One region of the Rhizobium cerradonense genome, then DNA from elsewhere that is predicted to be linked to it. Evidence: predicted binding sites of a transcription regulator. Region 1 holds the regulator's gene; the other holds the start of a gene.
What was found. Region 1 encodes PhoB, which activates phosphate uptake and scavenging genes when phosphate is short. Its sites were predicted from a motif close to TGTCATNNANCTGTCAT; they were not measured.
Positions count from the first base shown of each region.

Region 2: the regulator PhoB is predicted to act here: its motif matches at 2,057-2,073, upstream of PH547_RS24030 (phospholipase C).

Region 1 covers NZ_JAQJCK010000007.1:119,810-123,220, reverse strand. The annotation lists gene pstB (phosphate ABC transporter ATP-binding protein PstB) at 1-723, shown strand, start outside; gene phoU (phosphate signaling complex protein PhoU) at 775-1,488, shown strand; gene phoB (phosphate regulon transcriptional regulator PhoB) at 1,521-2,204, shown strand; gene PH547_RS17300 (GcrA family cell cycle regulator) at 2,304-2,828, opposite strand; gene PH547_RS17295 (aspartate aminotransferase family protein) at 3,254-3,411, shown strand, end outside.
Region 2 covers NZ_JAQJCK010000012.1:177,865-181,275, forward strand. The annotation lists gene PH547_RS24025 (cytochrome-c peroxidase) at 1-314, opposite strand, end outside; gene PH547_RS24030 (phospholipase C) at 338-1,966, opposite strand; gene cysE (serine O-acetyltransferase) at 2,414-3,229, opposite strand; gene PH547_RS24040 (WD40 repeat domain-containing protein) at 3,246-3,411, opposite strand, start outside.

The DNA.
Region 1 (3,411 bases):
CATTATGGCGAGAAGCGCGCGCTGTTCGACGTGGATCTGAACATCCGCGCCAACACTGTCACCGCGCTGATCGGTCCTTCCGGCTGCGGCAAGTCCACCTTCCTGCGTTGCCTCAACCGCATGAACGATACGATAGACACCTGCCGCGTCACCGGCAAAATCACGCTCGACGATCAGGATATCTACGACAACTCAATCGATGTCGTCGAGCTGCGTGCCCGCGTCGGCATGGTGTTTCAGAAGCCCAATCCGTTTCCGAAGTCGATCTACGAGAATGTGGCCTATGGTCCGCGTATCCATGGGCTGCATCGGTCCAAGAGCGATCTCGACCATATCGTCGAAACCAGTCTGCAGAAGGCCGGGCTGTGGGGCGAGGTGAAGGATCGGCTCTATGATGCCGGCACCAGCCTCTCTGGCGGTCAGCAGCAACGCCTCTGCATCGCCCGCGCCGTCGCGGTCAGTCCCGAGGTCATTCTCATGGACGAGCCGTGCTCCGCGCTCGATCCGATCGCCACCGCCAAAGTCGAGGAACTCATTCATGAGCTGCGGGAAAACTTCACGATCGTCATCGTGACGCATTCCATGCAGCAGGCAGCCCGCGTTTCGCAACGTACCGCAATGTTTCATCTCGGCCATCTGGTCGAGGAGAACGATACCGATAAGATGTTCACCAATCCCGATGATTACCGCACGCAGGATTACATCATGGGCCGTTTTGGCTGATGATGCTCCCCGCGCGGTTCCTTTCACATCTTTCACCTAGAGGATAAAAAAATGGTCTCAACACACATTCTCTCCGCTTACGACGAAGACCTGAAGTTCCTGACGCGCCGCATTTCCGAAATGGGCGGCCTGGCGGAGCAGATGGTCAGCGACAGCGTCCGCGCCCTGGTAAACGGCGATGCCAGCCTTGCGCAGAAGGTCATCTCCGATGACGTCATTCTCGACCACGCCGAGCGCGAAGTCGGCGACAAGGCGATCGTCACCATCGCCCGCCGTCAGCCGATGGCTGCGGACCTGCGTGAAATCATGGGCTCCATCCGCATCGCCGCCGATCTGGAGCGCGTCGGCGATCTCGGCAAGAACACCGCAAAGCGCGTCATCGCCGTGCAGGGCACCGGCGTTCCGCGTCGTCTCGCCCGCGGCATCGAACACCTCTCCGAACTGGCGCTCGTCCAGCTCAAGGAAGTGCTCGACGTCTACTCGACCCGTTTACCTGACAAGGCCGTGTCGATCCGCGAACGCGACGAGGAAATCGACGCCATGTACACCTCGCTCTTCCGCGAGATGCTGACCTACATGATGGAGGATCCGCGCAACATCACCACCTGCACGCATCTTCTTTTCTGCGCCAAGAACATCGAGCGCATCGGCGACCATGCCACGAACATCGCCGAGACGATCTATTACATGGCGACCGGTGCCCAGCCCGAAGGCGAGCGCCCGAAGGACGATACCGCCAACACCGTCGGTTCGGTAACGGAATAAAGTAGACACCAAGAGAAGGAGACCAGAGGCGCATGGTTCCGAGAGTTGCTGTTGTAGAAGACGAGGAAGCGCTAAGCGTTCTGCTGCGCTATAACCTCGAGGCCGAGGGCTTCGAGGTCGACACTATCCTGAGAGGCGACGAAGCTGAGCTGCGCCTCCAGGAGCGCATCCCCGATCTTCTGATCCTCGATTGGATGCTCCCCGGCGTGTCCGGCATCGAGCTCTGCCGTCGGCTGCGCATGCGGCCGGAGACGGAGCGCCTGCCGATCATCATGCTCACCGCTCGCGGCGAGGAAAGCGAGCGCGTGCGCGGCCTTTCCACCGGCGCGGACGACTATGTCGTCAAGCCGTTCTCGACGCCGGAACTGATGGCCCGCGTCAAGGCGATGTTGCGCCGAGCCCGCCCGGAGGTCCTGTCCACGGTACTGCGCTGCGGCGATATCGAACTGGACCGCGAAACCCATCGCGTCCACCGAAAGAGCCGTGAAGTGCGGTTGGGGCCGACGGAATTCCGCCTTCTGGAATTCCTGATGTCGTCCCCCGGCCGCGTCTTCTCTCGGTCTCAGTTGCTCGACGGCGTGTGGGGGCATGATATCTATGTCGACGAACGCACCGTCGACGTGCATGTCGGCCGCCTGCGCAAGGCGCTGAATTTCTCCAACATGCAGGACGTCATCCGCACCGTTCGCGGCGCGGGTTATTCCATGGAGGCCTGATGGGGGAGGCCTGATCGGGGCAACCCGATTGGCCATCCAACATAGCGGCGGAAACAGAAAACGGGCCTTTCGGCCCGTTTTTCCTTTGTCTGGTGTGGTTCAGTGCGCGGCCCGGCGCCGGTCATGCACCGGCTGGTAAGCCAGCCGCTGATGGTAGGTGCAGTACGGCGAAGAGTCCGGGCTGTCATTGCCGCAGAAGTGAAAATCTTCCTTCAGCGGGTCGCCGACCGGCCACTTGCAGGTGCGCTCCGTGAGCTCCGTCAGGCCGAGGCGGCGCGAGATCGGAACGACCACATTGGCGGCCGGACGATATTCGACTTCGCTGACCGTATCGATCTCGACCTCTTCCTTGAGCATCGTCGCACCCTGCTGGCGGGTAACCGTGCGGGTTGCAACGCGCGAGGCGTAATTCGGCGCGCGTGGGGCCGAGGTATTGCGCTTCGGCGCTCGAGCTGTGGTTGCCGCACCACCGGCCTTCGCTCGGCCCGGCAGGCTCAAGCGATGCACTTTGCCGATGACGGCATTACGGCTGACACCACCGAGCTGTGCCGCGATCTGGCTGGCGCTCAAACCTTCGGACCACAGCTTTTTCAGCTTCTCGACGCGTTCGTCTGTCCAATTCATGCCCTGTCTCCGCTATCGCGTTTCTGATGGCAGAATCCCTCACCATTGCCTCGAATTGGGTCGAGGCGTGAAACGCTTTAAAATTGTGGTGACTAGTTCCGCCGCATGCAGTCTAGTAATTGGTTTTTAACCTAGTGTGAGGCTGACTCCGTGACAAGAGTCGCGGGAATCTTGAGGAATCGATTTCGAGGTTTTCCCCAACTTGCTATACGTGAGTGGCATTTATGCAATATAAGTTGTCGAAGACATGCCATCCATCGAGAGGTGCTCTGCCGCACCTGCTAAATCGCCAGTTTTGTTGACATCGCAGTGCAAAACATCAATAGTGCCCATGCCGCCGCAAGGCGGCATTTTTGATTTTTCCGGGCCCGTTTCATTCGAAGGAAACGATTGGCCCTAAAGGTTGTGATTGAGGAGAATGCGCCATGGCTGAAACCGCGCCGCTTTATGACACCTATATGCGTGCTCCGCTGCGGTTCGAGCGAGGCGAGGGCGTGTGGCTGATCACGGAGACCGGCGAGCGTTATCTCGATTTCGCCGCGGGCGTCGCGGTGAATTCGCTTGGCCACGCCCATCCACATCT
Region 2 (3,411 bases), on a different contig from region 1:
GGCACTGCGCGGATGCCCGGCTTATCGAAATGCGGGCCGCCGAGCTGCACGGCGCGGTCATTGGCCGGTGCATAGTGATTGCTGGGATCATGGCAGGTGGCGCAGGACATCTGGCCGCCGCCTGACAGTGAGGGATCGTAGAACAGCTTCCGGCCGAGCTGTGCGACGGCGCTCAGCGAAGCCGTGTCGTCATAGGTATTTGCCGCGACGGCATTAGCGGCGGGTTCGCTTGCCAAGCCGATGGTCGCCCCCGCGAGCGAGATGCTCGCGAGTGCGATCAGGGGGAGGAAACTGTGCTTCATGTTCAAGGACATTGTCCATCCCCCTTATTTTCAGCTTAGGAAGCGCTATTGCCGGTCTTCGTGTCGAGGATCAGCTTCTGTGCATCGGCCTTCGACCAGTCGAACATGTTGTTCAGCGAGCCGGAGATGGCATCGAACGAGCCGCCACCGAGACGTTCGCCGCCCATCCAGTTGTCTTCGATGAAGCGCATGACGGAGGTCTGGTCGGTCAAAGTATGGTCGACGAAGTTGACCTTGGAGTAGGGCGAGATAACCAACAGCGGCTGGCGCGTGCCGTAGCCACAACGGCCCTGGGCCGGCTGGCCGTTGACGCCCGGCAGCGGCGTGCCGGTCGAGCAGCCATCTCCGTTCAGCACGTCATAACCCTTGACGCCAAGCTTCGATGGATTGACGACGGCGTGGGCATGGTCATACCAGCCGTCGGAATCGTCGTAGAGGACGATGATAGCGGTGTCTTTCCAGTCCGGCGAATTCTGAACGGTGTTGACCACCTGGGTGACGAACTCCTGCTCGTCGAGCGGATCAGAATAGCCGGCATGGCCGTCCTGATAGGCCGGCGCCTTCAGGAAGCTGACGGTCGGCATGTTGCCGTTCTTCAGGGCCGCGTAGAAGTCCGTCACATCATACTGGTGGTTGGCTGCGTCGGTGGTGCCGATTGCAGCGACCGAGGACGGGCGCGCATGCGTCGGGTTGGCGGTCGAGGCGTAGTACTGGAACGGCTGGTGATGCGGGATATAGTCAGCGCTGTTGACCTGGGTGACGGTCGAGGTCGTCGCGCGCTTGCAGCCCGTCGTGCCGTCCCCATTCGTCACCGTCAGGTCGAAGCCGCCTTCGAAGAAGCCCCAGGTGATGTTGTGTTCGTTCAGCATGTCGCCGATGTTCTTGCCGTACATCAGCCCTGTCTGGCCGACCGAGCAGACATCGCCGGTCGGATCGAAGTCGCTGATGACGGTCCAGCCGCCATTGCCGTCGGGCACGATGCGGCCCTTGGAATAGGTGCCGTCCTTCTCCAGCGCATAGCCGGGCGGCAGGATGGCGCCGTTGGTCTGGCCGGAGATGAGGTTCAGCGCGCCGGGGGTCGACGGGCCGAAATTGGTGGAGAAGGAATTGTCGTTCAGGGCATAGTGCTGAGCGTAGTTCCAGAGCGCCGTGACGGTGTTGCCGTCATAATAGCCCATGACCTGGCCCTTGGTGCCGAAAGCGCCGGCAGCACCCTTGGTGCCCCTGCCGGTATTGGCCGGGAAAAGGTCCATGGCGAAGTTGTTGTAGGCCGCCTGCTCGGCGGTGTAGCCGTGGTTCTGCGATTGGGTCGCTGCCTGCGTGCGGTCGAGGCGGAACGGGGCGGCCGCATCGGCTCCGTTTGCCGCGTTGGTCTTATTCGGATTGTTGTCGAGAAGACCGGCATTGGCCAGCGTGTTGATATCGGTCGACGTGTTGTCGGCGGCCTTGAATGCCGGCTCACCGTCGACGTTTGCGGCCTTGGGGTAGGTCGCGAAATAGTGGTCGAAGGAGACGTTTTCCTGGAAAACGACGATCAGATGCTTGATCGGCGTCGCCGTATTCGTCGGCGGCGCCTTGTCGGCGGCACCGGCGGTGGAACAGAGCGAAAGCAGAGTAAGCGCGCTGCCGGCGGCAAGGGCGGCGCGACGCGAAAGACAGATCATTGCCATATCCTCTCGAGTGGGGGCTTTGCCCCGACGCTTAAGGTGCGCCGCGCCGAGGCGGAAGGAACCATGCCGGGCTAGCAAGCGCATATGACAGTTCCGTGAAGGGGGCGGCGGGAGAGGGAGGCGTTGCCCATGAAGGACGCAACTAAAGGGTTGTTTTTGCTGACATGAAAAAGGAGGTCGCGGACAGGTGTTGCGGATGCCCGTATCCTGCTACCTTATGTCACGGCTGACATTGATGCGATCCACCCGCCCCCGCCCTTCGAGGGTCGCTTCGCTCCCGCCTCAGGGTGAGGGCTGATCTTTTGGCTCCGGCCGCAACGGGCTATCGTTCGGTCTCTACTTTACTGTGACGACGAGCCCACTCCGCCTCATCCTGAGGCGCGTAGCCCGTCGGGCGCAGCCTCGAAGGACGAGGCGGCCACTGACGTTCAGGGACTAAAGCTAGATATTCTGATCCATCGTCTCGGCCGGTATCTCATCGGCGCGATGGATGCGAACGACGGTCGCGGGAACGCCGGCGACGGTGCAGTGGGCCGGGACCGGCTTTACCACGACGCTACCGGCCGCGACCTTGCTGAAGGCGCCGACTTCGATGTTGCCGAGGATCTTTGCGCCGGCGCCGATCATCACGCCATGGCGGATTTTCGGATGCCGGTCGCCGGTTTCCTTGCCGGTGCCGCCGAGCGTGACGTTCTGCAGGATCGAGACTTCATCCTCGATAACGGCAGTCTCGCCGATGACAATGCCGGAGCCGTGATCGAGCATGATGGACGAGCCGATCCTCGCCGCCGGATGAATATCCGGGCCGAAGACGAGCGAGGCCAGGTTGGAAAGCCAACTGGCGATTTCCGGTCGGCCCTCCGTCCAGAGCGCGTGGGCGATGCGGTGGGTCTGCAGGGCGTGGAAGCCTTTGAGATTCAGGAGCGCATGCAGATAGGTCGTGCAGGCGGGATCGCGGGTGCGGACCGCGACGAGATCGGCCTCCGTCGCCTGGAGGATTGCGGCATGCCGCGTCAGCACATCATGGAACAGGGCGAAAAGAGCGTCGGTTTCGATGCCGGCGACGGAAAGCCGGGCGACCAGGACATTGGCGAGGCTTTCGGCATCCGACTGCGTCGCGATGATCTGCGCTGCGAGCAGCGGGCGCAAGGTCGGCTCGCGGCCGGCGAGGTCGGCCGCTTCATGGCGGATTACGTCCCAGACGCTGCCGGCTAAGGCAGGGGAATGTCCGGCGATTGCCGTTCCTGTCTGGGACATAACCATATCTTTCTGATCAAGCGGAAACGTCAACCACGCCGCAATCGCCGGTTTCGGAGGCAAAGGCGAGCAGCTTGCCGGATTTGCTCCAGCTCATCGAGGTGATCGCACCTTTGCCTGGACGGCGCAAGAGCGCTTCCTTGGAGTCGCCAATGCGCACCGCCAGGATCATGCCGTCGATG